Regions from separate parts of the Streptomyces sp. NPDC005728 genome, predicted to be linked through region 1. Evidence: riboswitches for the same ligand, from Rfam matches in the RefSeq annotation. Region 1 holds a riboswitch; each other region holds the start of a gene.

Region 1 (3,612 bases):
TGAACCAGGCCGACGACCACCACGTCAACACCGTCAAGATCGGCCTGAAGCTGGCCCTGCTGATCGTGATCCTCGGGCTGGTCTACGTGAAGCGCGACGAGGAGAAGGTGGACAAGGGCGCCTTCGGGCTGGTCGGCCTGCTGACCGCGGCGAACATCTTCATCGCCGTGCTGTGGACCTGACGCTCAGCGCCGTCCGCTGATCCCTCCACGGACCGCGAGGGCCGCGCCGGCCGCGACCACCAGCCACGCCGCCACCGCCCCCCACACCAGCACCCGCCCCAGCCCCTTCAACGACCCGATGCCCAGGGCGGCCGCGACCGACAGCGTGGCCGCCCCGGTCATCCCCAGCGGGAACACCGTCGCCCACCGCCGGATGTCGTAGCGCAGCCGCGGCCGGGCCACCTCGGCGGCCAGCAGGACCACGCACAAGGCCAGATCCAGGACGAGCAGCGCGACCGTCACGTTGCGCAGCACACCCCGGTCGTCGTCGTTCCACAGGTACAGCCGCGCACTGTCGGCGGAGAGCAGCTTCGCCCCGGCCAGTGCCGAGATGCCGAGCGCTCCGCCTGCGATCCACTGGTCCCCGGCCGCCTCGAACACCTGCCGCCGATCGAAGTGCCGCAGTGCGAGGACGTAGAGCACCAGGCCCAGCCAGAACAGCACCAGCGCGGCACGCGCGAGCCATGCCGTCGTCTCGGCCGCGGCCAGCGTGGCCGCCAGCACCGCCGGCCCCTGTGTGGCCACGCAACACAGGAACACCGCTCCCGGCATGCGCCGCTTCCAGTGCCCCACGACGAGGAACAGCAGCACCGGCCACAGCACCACCGCCACCACCAGCAGCACCTCGGCCAGGGTCTGCCGGCCGAGCGCCGAGAACCGGGTGCCGAGCACCGCCGTGGCGGCGACGGCGGTGAGCGCGCCCGGACTCTCCGCCGCGGCCACCCATCGCTGCCGCTGCATCAGCAGCCGTACGAGAAAGTCGGCGGCCAGCGCCACCCAGGCGACGCAGGCCGGCCAGAGGAAGACCCGGGACAGCGTCTCGTCGCCCGTCAGGTGCAGGCCCACCGAGACGATGCCGGTCGCCATGACGGCGGCTCCTGCCGCCGGCGGACGCTCCGCCCACCACGCACGCAGACCTGAGATGCCGGGCATGCGCCCGATGCTAGGGAGCCGAGCGGGCCCGGCGAGGAGGGCACGCGCGCGTGGGGCTCGAAAAGAGGACGGTCAGGCCGGCCGGACCACGCTGTGAATGATCGATTCGCCCCCGTGGAAGACGGACTCCTCGCGGATGTACGCGCCGGGCCGCGGGGCATGGATCATCATCCCGTTGCCCGTGCAGAGGCCGACGTGGCTGTGGTCGCCGTGGAAGAAGACCAGGTCACCGGGGTGCGCGTCGGCGAGGGAGACCGGGGTGCCCGCGGCGGCCTGGTCGCGCACGGCACGGGGAAGGGTGACACCGGCGGCCTTCCAGGCGGCCTGGGTGAGGCCTGAGCAGTCGTAGGAGCCGGGGCCGCTGGCCCCGTTCACGTACGGCTTGCCGATCTGGGCGCGGGCGAAGGAGACCGCCTTCTCGGCCCTGGAGGCCTGCGCGCCCGAGGACCCGTACGACCGCGGCTCGGCCCCCTCCTGCGTCCGCTGCTCCGGCGCGGCCGGCCGAGCCTGCTCCCGGTCCGTCAGCCGGGACAGCAGCTCGCGGGCGGAGGCGAGCTTCTTCTGGACGACGGCCTTGGCGCTCTTCGGGTCACGCGGCGACGGGGTTCGGGTCTCGTCCGGCCTCCCGGCCGGCGCCTCCTGGCTCCAGACGGGGGCCGCCTCCGTGCTTCTGGCGGTCGGTGCCGCCGCGCTCCTGTCGGCCTGTGTCTCCGGGGCCCTGTCGGCCTGCGGCTCCAGGCTCCGGGCGGTCTCCTGCCGCTTCTTCACGGTCGAGGCCAGCCGGTCCATCAGCCGGTTCTGGTCGAAGTAGTCCGGCGAGGGCTCCGGCTGCTCCTGCGGCGCGTCCGCGAACAGGGTCTTCCCGCGCGGGTCTTCCCGCCGCCCCCGCTGTCGCCCGGCCCGCTCCGTGGCCTCCTCGGACCGCTCGGCCGCGGAGTCCGCCCGGCGGTACAGCTCGTCGATCTTCTTCTCGATCTCCTCCACGCTCGGCCTGCCGTCGTCGGCGGGGGCGGCCTCGGCCGTCTGGGACAGTACGGCCACGGAGGTGAAGGCGGCGGTGGCGAGGGCGGGCGTGTGCAGGCCCGGTCCGAGGGTTCCGCCGGGGCGCGGCTTGCGGTGCGACGCCAAGAGAGGCGACTCCTTCCAATGTGCCGCCTACCGAGTTAGCTGTCGGGTTCGGGCGGGTGGTTCGGAAGGGTTGCCCTACGGCGTCGTCCCGGGCGGGAGTCGGCCGATTCACCCCGGGATCGGTGGGTCCCCGGCTCCGGCTGCCACGTAGGGCGCACCGGACTCGGCGGAGGCCGCGGCGCTCGGCGACGTTCGCCGGAAGGGGGTCGTGCGGCCTGACGGCAACCTAGCCAACTCGTGTGACTCCTGTGAAGGTTGGTGTGCCATATGTCCGATACATTTCCGTGACCTGAGGCTGTTTTCATACAGGCGTGACAAGACGCTTCCGCAGCGTGAGGGCCTGATCGGCGCGGAACTGCGCGATGACCGACCGCTCGGGAGCGGTGATCAACCCTCCGGCGATCCGGCCATGTTCCCGGGGTGGCGGCCGGTTGTCGGTGCGGCGCCCTAGACTCGGAGAGCGATGAGCAGCCTCTTTGACGACAGCTTCCTGGCGGACCTCCAGCCCCCTCGCGGGCGCGAGGAGGAGCCCCCGCCGCCGCCCGAGGACGATCACGCTCCGGAGCCGCTTGCGGACGATCTGTTCGGCGGGAAGTTCGACGTGCCGCCGGACCGGGACGCGTACTACCGCGACGGCGCCCCGCGCCCCGCGATCGACGCGGCAGCGCTCCTGGAGGGGCTGAACGAGAACCAGCGCGCGGCGGTCGCCCACGCCGGCTCCCCGCTGCTCATCGTCGCCGGCGCAGGTTCCGGCAAGACCCGTGTGCTCACCCACCGCATCGCCCACCTGCTCGCCGAGCGGAACGTGCACCCGGGCCAGATCCTCGCGATCACCTTCACCAACAAGGCCGCGGGCGAGATGAAGGAGCGCGTCGAGCAGCTCGTCGGTCCGCGCGCGAACGCGATGTGGGTCATGACCTTCCACAGCGCGTGCGTCCGGATCCTGCGGCGCGAGTCGAAGAAGCTCGGCTTCACGTCGAGTTTCTCCATCTACGACGCCGCCGACAGCAAGCGCCTGATGGCCCTGGTCTGCCGCGACCTGGACCTCGACCCCAAGCGCTTCCCGCCCAAGTCCTTCAGCGCCAAGATCAGCAACCTCAAGAACGAGCTGATCGACGAGGAGGACTTCGCCGCCCAGGCCACCGACGGCTTCGAGAAGACCCTCGCCCAGGCCTACGCGCTCTACCAGTCGCGGCTGCGCGAGGCCAACGCGCTCGACTTCGACGACCTGATCATGACGACGGTCAACCTGCTGCGCGCCTTCCCGGACGTCGCCGAGCACTACCGCCGCCGCTTCAGGCACGTCCTGGTCGACGAGTACCAGGACACC
Region 2 (3,612 bases), on a different contig from region 1:
TCCTGCGGGCGGGCGTACGACGGGTGGTCACGGCCTGGCGCGAGCCGGACACGTTCGTGACGGCGGCCGACGGGACCGGGGTGCTGGTGGGCGCGGGCGTGGAGGTCGTCCTGCTGCCGGAGTACGAAGGCCCGGCGAAGGCGCCGAACACCCACCTGCTGCCCTGAGACGTCACCCCGCGGAAACCCGTGTGCTTCGTGTCCTGCGCATGGCGTACACTGGAGTCACAACGACGCGGGGTGGAGCAGCTCGGTAGCTCGCTGGGCTCATAACCCAGAGGTCGCAGGTTCAAATCCTGTCCCCGCTACTGAAGGCTCAGGGCCGGAATTCAGCAATGGATTCCGGCCCTGAGTGTTTTCCCGTCCTCCCGGGGTACGCCGAGGCGTATACGCGCGTGGCGTACGTCACATGCGGTCATCCGCTCGGTCCACCGCAGTCGCCCGCCGTCCCTTCTCCGGCCACGCTGGACGTACGTCAAGGACACGGGAGACGAGCAGTGTGCCCTGGTGAGGTGGAGGAGGGCCCGCATGCCAGGGCCGGCGGCCGACGCCCCGGCCGCCCCGCCTCGGAACCCGGCCCCGCCCCGGAGCCCGGCTTCGGCGAGGAGCCTGCACCCCGCCCGCCGGAGAAGCGCCGTGGCCGTCGTCCCGCCGCGCGCACCCTGGCCCGCGCTCTGCCCGCCCTCCTGATCGCCGGCGGGATCGTGTACGACCTCCTCACCCCGCGCGCCTTCACCGCCGTCCCCTTCTTCACGGCCGCCCCGCTGATCGCCGCGCCGCTGTCCTCGCTGCGCACCACGCTCCTCACCGGCCTCGCCGCCCTGGCCGCAACCTGCGTCGTACACGCCCGGTTCGGACTCGACCCGGACGCCACCACGATCACCGAGGTCGTCACCGTGGCCACGGTCGCCGTCCTGGCCGCCGCCATCAACAGGGTCGTACGCCTCGGCGACCGGCGGCTCGCCTCCGCCCGGGAGATCGCCGAGGCCGCCCAGCGGGCCGTGCTGCCCCAACCGGACGCGTGCATCGACGGCTTCGACATCGCGGCCCGTTACGAGGCCGCGCAGGAGGGCGCGTTCATCGGCGGCGACCTGTACGCGGTGCAGGACAGCCCGCACGGCGTACGGCTGGTCGTCGGGGACGTGCGCGGCAAGGGCATGGGCGCGGTCGCCGCCGTCGCCGTGCTGATCGGGGCGTTCCGGGAGGCCGCCGAGCAGGAGGCCACGCTGGAGGCGGTGGCCGGAAGGCTGGAGCGGGCGCTGGCCCGCGAGGGCACCCGGCGCAGCGGGATCGACGCCCTCGAGGGCTTCACCACCGCCGTCCTCGCCGAACTCCCGCACGGCGACAGCGGCGACGGTGTCGTACGGATCGTGAACCGCGGTCACCCGCCGCCGCTGCTCCTGCACGGCGACGGCACCCTGCGCGCCCTCAGTGCCCACGAGCCCGCCCTGCCGCTCGGCATGGCCGACCTGGGTCTGTGGCCCGACCGGGTGACCGAGTCGGGCTTCCCGAGCGGCGCCACGCTGCTGCTCTACACCGACGGCCTGTCCGAGGCCCGCGACGCCCACGGCCGCTTCTACGACCCCCGGCGCCGGCTCGCCGGACGCAGCTTCCCCGACCCCCGCTCCCTGCTCGGCCGGCTCGCCGCGGACGTACGCCGGCACTCCGGGGGCGGCACGACCGACGACATGGCGCTGCTCGCCGTACGACGACCCTGACCGATGTCACCCACGGTGATCGGATCGGAGCCCTCCGCATAACAGCTGAGTCACCATCAAAAACGTGGTGACTCCTGAACGCCGGTCAAGTCGCCCGTTTTCCACCGCTCCTGACCCCTACGTCCCGCCTCGGAATCGTTAATGATCAAGCCGAACGGCTTGGAATCTGGCACGTGGGTCTATTAACGTTCGATAACGCAGCGCGGTCGTCCCAGCCGTCACAAGAGGCGGCTCCGTGCGCACGCGCCGAATCCTGCAAGGGAACCGGGGAACCACCACCTTGGGGTGAATCGCGCGGATGCCGTCGTGAACTGCTTGAGTCCACGGCCGGTATACGCGCGTAGGAGACCTTCCTGCTCCGAACCCGTCAGCTAACCCGGTAGGCGGAGGAAGGAAAGGAGTACGCCCGCGTGGCGTCCAACCGGCCTGCCCCCGAAGCCCCGTTCATGCCGAGTGAGACCGAGACCTTCGGTTACTTCGGCGCCCAGCGCACCGACGAGGGCTCCTGGGAGGAGTGGAACCCCACCGAGGAGTCCATACGGCCGGTTCGCGGTCGGCACCGTGTCGCCAAGCAGCGCGGCGGACTCGCCCGCAGCTCCACCGTCCTCGGTGTCGGCGTCATCGCCGCCGTCGGCGCGGGCGGCATGGCCAGCGCCAACACCGGGAAGCCGCCGGTGTCCATCTCCATGCCCGACCTGCCCTCCGTCGGCTCCCTCTTCGACGACGACTCGTCCTCCGACGCGCCCAAGGCCACCACGGCCTCGCTGAGCAACGTCGGCACGACCTCCGCCGACAGCGACGAGGACGGCTCCGACGCTGGCGAGGCCCTGCGCAACCGGATCATGGCCCAGGCCGAGCAGCAGCAGAGCAAGGCCGACAGCAGGGCCGCCGCGGCGAAGGCGGCAGCCGCCGAGAAGGAGGCCGCCGACGCGGCCGCCAAGGCGCAGAAGGAAGCCGCCGCCAAGGCCGCCGCCGCCAAGAAGGAGGCGGAGGCCGCCGCCAAGAAGAAGGCCGAGGAGGAGCGCCTGGCCGCGCTGGCCAAGCAGTACACGCTGCCGACCTCGTCCTACACGATCACCTCGACCTTCGGCCAGGCCGGCTCGATGTGGTCCTCCGGCTACCACACCGGCCTCGACTTCGCCGCGCCCACCGGCACGCTCATCAAGGCCATCCACAGCGGCACGATCACCGAGGCGGGCTGGGCCGGCTCCTACGGCTACCGCACGATCCTCACCCTCGACGACGGCACCGAGCTGTGGTTCTGCCACCAGTCCTCGATCAGCGTGTCCGTCGGCCAGAAGGTCAGCACCGGCGACGTCATCGGCCGCGTCGGCGCCACCGGCAATGTCACCGGCCCGCACCTCCACCTGGAGGTCCACCCGAACGGCCAGTCCACCGGCATCGACCCGATGGCCTGGCTGCGCGGCAAGGGTCTCACCCCCTGACGGATCGTTTGTCCGGCCTTTGCGCACCGGAGCGGAATCCGATCAACCGCTCCGGTTGTTGACGTAAGGCATGACTGCTCTGCGTACATTCGGCTCCTCCGACCTCGAGGTCTTCCCGCTCGCCCTCGGCGGCAACGTCTTCGGCTGGACCGCGGACGAGAAAGCCTCCTTCGCCGTCCTCGACGCCTACACGGCCGAGGGCGGCAACTTCGTCGACACCGCGGACTCCTACTCGGCGTGGATCGAGGGCAACCAGGGCGGTGAGTCCGAGACGATCATCGGCCAGTGGGTCAAGGCCCGCGGCAACCGCTCCGACGTCGTCATCGCCACCAAGGTCAGCCAGCACCCGGAGTACCCGGGCCTGTCCGCGGCCAACATCAAGGCGGCCGCGGACGCCTCCCTGCGCCGCCTGGACACCGACTACATCGACCTCTACTACACCCACTTCGA
Region 3 (3,612 bases), on a different contig from region 1:
AGCAGCGCCACCGGCTCCAGCGGTCCCTGGCCGCCGGGGAGCAGGACCTCCTGGAGACCGGCGTCGAGGAACTCCTGCGCTACGACGGTCCGGTGGAGCTGGCCACCTGGCGGTTCGCCACCCGGCCGCTCACCGTCGGCGGGCAGGACATCGCCGCCGGGGACCCGGTCCTCGTCGTACTCGCCGCCGCCGACCGGGACCCGGAGCGGTTCGCCGGTCCGGACGTACTGGACCTGTCCCGCCGGGACAACCAGCACCTCGGGTACGGCCACGGCATCCACTACTGCCTGGGCGCCCCGCTCGCCCGTCTGGAGGGCCAGACCGCGCTCGCCACCCTCCTCACCCGCCTCCCCGACCTGCGGCTCGCGGCGGACCCGGCCGAGCTGCGCTGGCGTGGCGGGCTCATCATGCGCGGCCTGCGCACGCTCCCCGTGGAGTTCACGCCCGCCCCCTGAGCGCGTCGGCCAAGCACACCCGGCACAGCCGAAGATGACAGAAGTTCATTTCTGTGATCTTCACGTGATCTGCGCGGCATTAACTTGTGACAAGTGATCGTCTGCCTATACGTTCACCCATCAGTGTGGCGCGCCGAGTTTCCTGCGCCACGCCACCCCAGCTGTCGCACGAAAGGCTTCCGCATGCTCTCCGGGAACGGTCGTCACCGTCGCCCCCGTCAGGCTCCGGCTCTCCTCGTCGCGGCCGGAGTGACTGGCTCCGCCATCGCCATCCCACTCCTGGGTGCCGCGAGCGCCAGCGCGGCCGACGGCACCACGTGGGACAAGGTGGCCGAGTGCGAGAGCGGCGGCTCCTGGAGCGCCGACACCGGCAACGGGTACTACGGCGGCCTCCAGATGTCCCAGGACGACTGGGACAAGTACGGCGGCGGCCAGTACGCCTCCAGTGCCGACCAGGCCAGCCGGTCGCAGCAGATCGCCGTCGCCGAGAAGATCCTCGCCGACCAGGGCACCACTCACTGGGCCACCTGCGCCCTGCTCGCAGGACTGTCCTCGAACTCCGGCTCCGTGGACGTCGACACGGGCGTCGGAGGCTCGGGCTCGGCGGACTCCGGTGACTCCGACTCCTCCAAGTCCTCTGGCGACTCCGACTCCTCCGGTTCCAAGGACTCGTCCGACTCCACCGGTAAGTCCGACTCGTCCGACCTGTCGGATTCATCATCCTCGTCCGACTCCTCCTCGGATGCGACCGGCAAGCCGTCCCCGGGCAAGAGTGAGAACAAGGACAAGGGTGCCGACTCGGGCAAGGATGCCGACGCACCCAAGTCCGACAAATCCGCATCGCCGGGTTCCCGTGAGGGGCAGGAAGGCGAGGGCGCCGTCACGGATCCCGCCACGGAAGAGTCGGACAATTCATGGCAGACCGGCGGCTCTTGGAGCCTGGTCGACACCGGCACGCTCAGCAGCGGCGGACGTCATCGCGGTGACAGTGCGGACGAAAGCAACGCAAACGGTCAGGGCGCCTCGGCGTCCGGCCGCCACGCCTCTCGCGACGCGGGCACCTACACCGTCGTCGAGGGCGACACCCTCGTCTCCATCGCCGACTCCCTTGACGTCGACGGCGGATGGCGCGCGCTCTACGCCGAGAACAAGAAGGCCATCGGCGCCGACCCGGACCACATCGCTGCCGGTCAGACCCTGCAAGTCGGTGCCGAAAAGGGCGAAAAGTAGCGGGAGTTGACGCCCCGCTTCGCGCCTAATGTCCGGTTTGGTGAAAGTGTGGGATGAGTCTCAGAAGCCCTGATCGTCTTTGAAATTCCGGCGATCGCCTGTCTACGGTCAAGGCCGCTCGTCACCACGAGCCCCGGCAGTCGCAACGCCGAATCCTGCCAGCGGTTGCCCGGGAACAGTCGTCGCGTCATGCGCCGTAGGCAGGAGCGGGGGACCCAAGGTAAGTGCCGGAAGCGGTGGTTGATGCCGTAACCGGCTTGGGGTGAAGCCGTGTCCCGGAAGGGGCGCGGCCGGGCAACTCAACCGGCCCGAACCCGACAGCTCACCTCGCAGGCGTCGGTGAGGGGATCGATCCATGCTGTTTTCCGGCAAGGGCAAGCACCGCCGTCCGTCCAAGGCCACCCGCGCCATCGCGCTCGCCGGTGTCACCGGCGCCGTCGTCGCCGCCCCGCTGATGGCGGCCGGCAACGCCTCCGCCGCCACCGCCTCCGAGTGGGACGCGGTCGCCCAGTGCGAGGCCGGCGGCAACTGGTCCATCAACACCGGAAACGGCTACTACGGCGGTCTGCAGTTCTCCGCCTCGACCTGGGCCGCGTACGGCGGTACGCAGTACGCCGCGCAGGCCAACCAGGCCACCAAGGCGCAGCAGATCACCGTCGCCGAGAAGGTCCTCGCCGCCCAGGGCAAGGGTGCCTGGCCGGTGTGCGGCACGGGCCTGTCCAGCACCCCCTACGGCGGTGCCGCCCCCGCCGCCCCCTCGAAGACCACCGCGCCGAGCACCACCACCCGCTCCACCGACCAGCAGGCCGCCTCCCGCTCCGCCGAGCGTCCGGCCGCGAGCAAGACCGTCACCACCCCGACCGGCAAGAAGGTCAAGAAGGGCGACGGCGAGTACAAGGTCGTCAAGGGTGACACCCTCAGCAGCATCGCCGAGAAGCACAAGGTCGAGGGTGGCTGGGAGAAGCTGTTCAAGCTGAACAAGGGCATCGTCGAGGACGCGAACCTCATCTACCCGGGCCAGCAGCTGCACCTGAAGTGACATCCGGGCCCCACCAGAACCACAGCGCCCTCACAGGCTCTCCCCCCACACTCAAGGCCTCGTGAGGGCCACCCCCCGTCCCCACGGGCTCCCCGCTCCGGTGCGTTTTCCCCCGTACGCACCGGGGCGGGGTTCTTTGTTTTCCCGCGCTGTTTGCCCACTCTTCAATCGGGTCTCATCCGGGTCCCTTTGTTCCGTGCGTGAACAATAGGTACCGTCTCCCTGTCCACGGGACGGTCGGTCGGTGGCCGACGGTCCCGGGACGGTTAGGCTCTAGTCGCAAGGCTCACCAGCCCCGCACAACCAGCGTCACATCCACGAAGGAGATGCTCGTGCCGTCCATCGACGTCGTCGTAGCCCGGGAAATCCTGGACTCCCGAGGCAACCCCACGGTCGAGGTCGAGGTCGGCCTCGACGACGGCAGCACGGGTCGTGCCGCCGTCCCGTCCGGCGCCTCCACCGGTGCCTTCGAGGCCATCGAGCTGCGCGACGGTGACCCGAACCGCTACCAGGGCAAGGGCGTCGAGAAGGCCGTCCTCGCCGTCATCGAGCAGATCGGCCCGGAGCTGGTCGGCTACGACGCCACCGAGCAGCGCCTGATCGACCAGGCCATGTTCGACCTGGACGCCACCGACAACAAGGGCTCCCTCGGCGCCAACGCCATCCTCGGCGTCTCCCTCGCCGTCGCCCACGCCGCCTCCGAGGCCAGCGACCTCCCGCTCTTCCGCTACCTGGGCGGCCCGAACGCGCACCTGCTGCCGGTGCCGATGATGAACATCCTGAACGGCGGCTCGCACGCCGACTCCAACGTGGACATCCAGGAGTTCATGATCGCCCCGATCGGCGCGGAGTCCTTCTCCGAGGCCCTGCGCTGGGGCACCGAGGTCT
Region 4 (3,612 bases), on a different contig from region 1:
CGCAGATGGCGGCACTCGTACCCGCGACGGCGTCGGCGGGGTGCGAGGCGACGAAGGCGCCTGCCTCGGCAAGCGGTCCGGCTCGCTCCGAGGTACGGTTCCAGACTCGGGCCGGTATTCCCTGATCGAGGAGGCGGGTGGCCAGGCCGGTGCCCATCGTGCCGAGCCCGAGTACGGCGACGGGGCCGTTGGCGGTGCGCGTCATGACATCACTCCCTTGGTCTCCTTGACGACTCGGAACCGCAGCGACTGCGTCGAGTCGACCCACTGGCGCAGCGGAGCCACCAGTGCGCGGTGCTCCTCGCTCTGCTGCCAGGCGAAGAAGTGCTCGGCCGTCTGCCACTCGCTGGTGATGACCCACTGCCGCGAGTCGTCCACGGGTGCTCCCAGCCTCTCGACGATGTGGCCGGGGGTCTGGGCCACGGACTTGCGGAGCTGGTCGTAGAGATCCAGGAATCCCTGCTCGCCGCCCTCGATCACTCGGACGGTGAAGACGACGCTCAGCTTGTCGGCCGGTTGGCCGCTGTTCCTCGTGCCCATGTCTCCTCCTGAGGGTGAGATCCGGTAGGACACGACTCCCACAGCCTCATGTCCCCCGTGCGGACGCAACTCCGAATGGGGGACATGCCAACGGGTACAAGGGGACAACCCTTTGTGGTTGCTCTGTTCGGGTGAGTGACGAGGTGGTGCGTTTTGCCGGTTGCAGGCCGCGGATGGCCGCACCCGAACGGGGGTCTGCAACCCCCTTTCGTATCCCTCGAACCACGCCGGATCAGCCGCCGTCGGCGAGCCCCGTCCCGTCCGGCACGGCGTGGCCCGGGCATGGGCAGCCGTGCCGTGGGGCGGTGGTCGCCTCGGTCGTTGTCATTGCGGGCGGCCGTCACGCCGGCGCGTCGGGCCTTTCTCCACCCCTGACCGTCAGGCCGGGCGGACCACGCTGTGGATGATCGAGTCGCCGCCGTAGTAGATGGATTCCTCGCGGACGTAGGCACCGGGCTTCGGGGCGTGGATCATCATGCCGTTGCCGATGTAGACACCGACGTGGCTGATGTCGTCGTAGAAGAAGACGAGGTCGCCCGGCCGGGCGTCGGTCAGGGGCACCGTCGTACCAGCGCTCACCTGGTCGTAGGTGGTGCGCGGCAGGGAGACGCCGGCGGCCTTCCAGGCAGCCTGGGTGAGGCCGGAGCAGTCGTAGGAGCCGGGCCCGGTCGCACCCCAGACGTACGGCTTGCCGATCTGTGCGCGGGCGAAGGCGAGCGCTTTCGCTGCCTTGGTGGCGGACGTGGAGCCCGACGGGGAGGTGGAAGTGCCCGAACCCGAACCCGAGGATGAACCCGAGGTCGAGCCGGAATTCGAGGTCGAGCCCGAAGACGGGCTCTGCTGCTTCGCCGCCTGCGCGGCCGCGGCCTGCTGCTTGGCGAGTTCCGCCGCCTTCCGCGCCGCCTCCTCCTGCTTCTGCTTCTCGATCGCCGCGAGGCGTGCCTTTTCCTCCGCCGTCAGCGTGGACAGCAGCTCCCGCGCGGTGGACAGCTTCTTCTGGACGGTGGACTTGGCCGTCTTGAGGTCGTTCTGCGACTGGGTCAGCGTTTTGAGGCTCTTGACAGCCTCCCGCCGCGTCTTCATGGTCGCGGACTGCTCGGTGACGTAGTCGTCGACCGCGCCCTTCTGGCGGGAGGTCAGCCGGCTCATCAGCTGAGCCTGGTCGAAGTAGTCCTGCGGGGAGTCCGCGAGCAGGAGGGTCGCGGTGTCGGGGGATGCGGCCCCGGTCCGGTACTGGGCCGCGGCGAACGAACCCAGCTCCTCACGCGCCTTGTTGAGCTTGGCCGTGCGCTTGGCCACGTCGTCGAGCAGGGTGTCGACGCGCTTGCGCTCCTTCGCGGTCTTCTCCTTGGCCGCGTCGTACTTCTCGGTCGCCGACTCGGCCTGGCGGTACAGGCCGTCGACCTTCTTCTGGACCTCTTCGAGGCTCGGCTTGTCGTCGGCGGAGGGGGTGGCATGGGCGGTCTGGGACAGCAGGGCCACGGAGGTGAGCGCGGCCGTGGCGAGCACGGGGGTGCGTATGCCGGCTATGCGCGGACCCGTGGGGCGCGACTTGCGGTGCGACGCCAAGGGAGGCGACTCCTTCCATGTTCCGCCTACCGAGTTAGCTGTCGGGTTCGGGCGGATGGTTCGGAAGGGTTGCCCTACGACCCTTCCCCGGAGGGAGTTGGGCCGATTCACCCCAAGGTCGGTGGGTCCCCGGCTCCGGCTGCCGCGCGGGCGTGCCGGACTCGGCGGAGGCCGCACGGCCCGGCGAGGTTCGCCGGTGTAGGTCGGGCGGCCTGGCGGGAACGCTAGCCAACTCGTGTGGCCCCTGTGAAGGTTGGTGGGCGATATGTCCGATACATTTTCGTGACCTTTTCTCGGTGGCGTCGTTGAGTGCCGTCAGTCTGCCTTGGTGTGGGATGAGTCGGCCGGAATTGCGATGCCTGCCCATGTCTCCCCGCGTCCGGGCGAGGGGTGGATCGTGCCCCGGCCGGACGGCCCTCAGGTGATCCGCAGGAAGTGCCCTCGTCGGCGTCACCGGCGGTCAGCCCGTTTCCGGCCGTCCTGGCCGTCCGCCAGTCCAAGGCGATATGCAAGAGACGGTCGAGCGGTCCTTCCGGTTACATGGACCTGCCGCCGGCAGCCACCAGGTGGTCGGCAGACCCAGTCGTCGGGAGAGGGATCGTTTGCGTGACGCACTGCTGGGGCTGGCCGAGAATCCGGCCATGCCCGCGAAACTGTTCGCCGGGCTCGTGGCGAGCGGCGACGAGGAGGTCCTGTTCACGCTGGCCGATCGTGAGCGGCTGACGCCCCCACAGGTAAGGGATCTGCTCGCCGTCGGCAACCCGTCGCTCACCTGTTTTCTGGTCCGGAGCGGGCTGGTGCCCTGGCCCGAGATTCCCCAGGAGCATCCCGGACGGCTGCTCGACGCGATCCTCGGCGGGGTGGCGCCGGCCGCCGCCTGGCGGAAGGCCGCCACCGATCCGGACCCCGAGGTACGGCAGGAAGTCGCCTACGCCCTCGACGCTCCCGCCGACGTCATCGCCTCCCTCGCCCACGACCCGGACCCGGCGGTCGTCGTCGGCGCTGCCGGGAACGCGCACCTTCCGCCCGAGCTGCTCTCCCACCTCGCCCGCCATCCCAGCACCGTCGTGCGGCAGGCCGTCGCCGACAACGAGAACGCGCCGCCCTCGCTGCTCGCCGCCCTCCTCGCCGACGGCGGGTGGCCGGTCCCGACCCGCTGCGGTGCCTGCCACCGCCGCGAGGCGGCGTGTGCGGACCACACACCCGGCATCCGGCGCGTCCGGCTGGTGGCCGCCGGCCACCCGGCCGTTCCGCCTGAGGGGCTCGCTGCTTTCCTGGACGCCCCCGAGGTCTGGACGGTCACGATGTTCGCTGCCCGCACCGACCTGCCGGCCGACTTCCTGAAGCGGCTCGCCACCCACCCCTCCTGCGACGTCCGCGCTGTGATCGCCGCGAACCCTGCGGTCCCCGACATCTTGCTGCGTGGACTCGCCGCCGACCCCGCTGCCGAGGTCCGCCGAGCCGTCGCACAGAACCCGGCCGTCCCGCTCGACCTGCTCACCG

What was found. A riboswitch is a leader RNA that binds a small molecule or an ion and turns the genes downstream of it on or off. The one in region 1 is predicted to bind cyclic di-AMP.
Region 2: linked by a shared signal. The riboswitch ahead of ABZ471_RS16595 (M23 family metallopeptidase) and the one ahead of ABZ471_RS34575 (NlpC/P60 family protein) in region 1 are both predicted to bind cyclic di-AMP.
Region 3: linked by a shared signal. The riboswitch ahead of ABZ471_RS06845 (transglycosylase family protein) and the one ahead of ABZ471_RS34575 (NlpC/P60 family protein) in region 1 are both predicted to bind cyclic di-AMP.
Region 4: linked by a shared signal. The riboswitch ahead of ABZ471_RS38900 (NlpC/P60 family protein) and the one ahead of ABZ471_RS34575 (NlpC/P60 family protein) in region 1 are both predicted to bind cyclic di-AMP.

The regions. Positions count from the first base shown of each region.
Region 1 is NZ_JBEXYL010000071.1:27,694-31,305, reverse strand. It holds gene ABZ471_RS34585 (hypothetical protein) at 1-182, shown strand, start outside; gene ABZ471_RS34580 (tellurite resistance/C4-dicarboxylate transporter family protein) at 186-1,154, opposite strand; gene ABZ471_RS34575 (NlpC/P60 family protein) at 1,227-2,282, opposite strand; cyclic di-AMP (ydaO/yuaA leader) riboswitch at 2,290-2,461, opposite strand; gene pcrA (DNA helicase PcrA) at 2,746-3,612, shown strand, end outside.
Region 2 is NZ_JBEXYL010000021.1:21,181-24,792, reverse strand. It holds gene ABZ471_RS16610 (dihydrofolate reductase family protein) at 1-167, shown strand, start outside; tRNA gene ABZ471_RS16605 (tRNA-Met) at 234-307, shown strand; gene ABZ471_RS16600 (PP2C family protein-serine/threonine phosphatase) at 497-1,717, shown strand; cyclic di-AMP (ydaO/yuaA leader) riboswitch at 1,952-2,120, shown strand; gene ABZ471_RS16595 (M23 family metallopeptidase) at 2,128-3,162, shown strand; gene ABZ471_RS16590 (aldo/keto reductase) at 3,233-3,612, shown strand, end outside.
Region 3 is NZ_JBEXYL010000006.1:101,010-104,621, reverse strand. It holds gene ABZ471_RS06855 (cytochrome P450) at 1-455, shown strand, start outside; gene ABZ471_RS06850 (transglycosylase family protein) at 639-1,685, shown strand; cyclic di-AMP (ydaO/yuaA leader) riboswitch at 1,868-2,036, shown strand; gene ABZ471_RS06845 (transglycosylase family protein) at 2,041-2,724, shown strand; gene eno (phosphopyruvate hydratase) at 3,051-3,612, shown strand, end outside.
Region 4 is NZ_JBEXYL010000097.1:1,416-5,027, forward strand. It holds gene ABZ471_RS38890 (NAD(P)-dependent oxidoreductase) at 1-205, opposite strand, end outside; gene ABZ471_RS38895 (antibiotic biosynthesis monooxygenase family protein) at 202-540, opposite strand; gene ABZ471_RS38900 (NlpC/P60 family protein) at 919-2,109, opposite strand; cyclic di-AMP (ydaO/yuaA leader) riboswitch at 2,118-2,286, opposite strand; gene ABZ471_RS38905 (hypothetical protein) at 2,712-3,612, shown strand, end outside.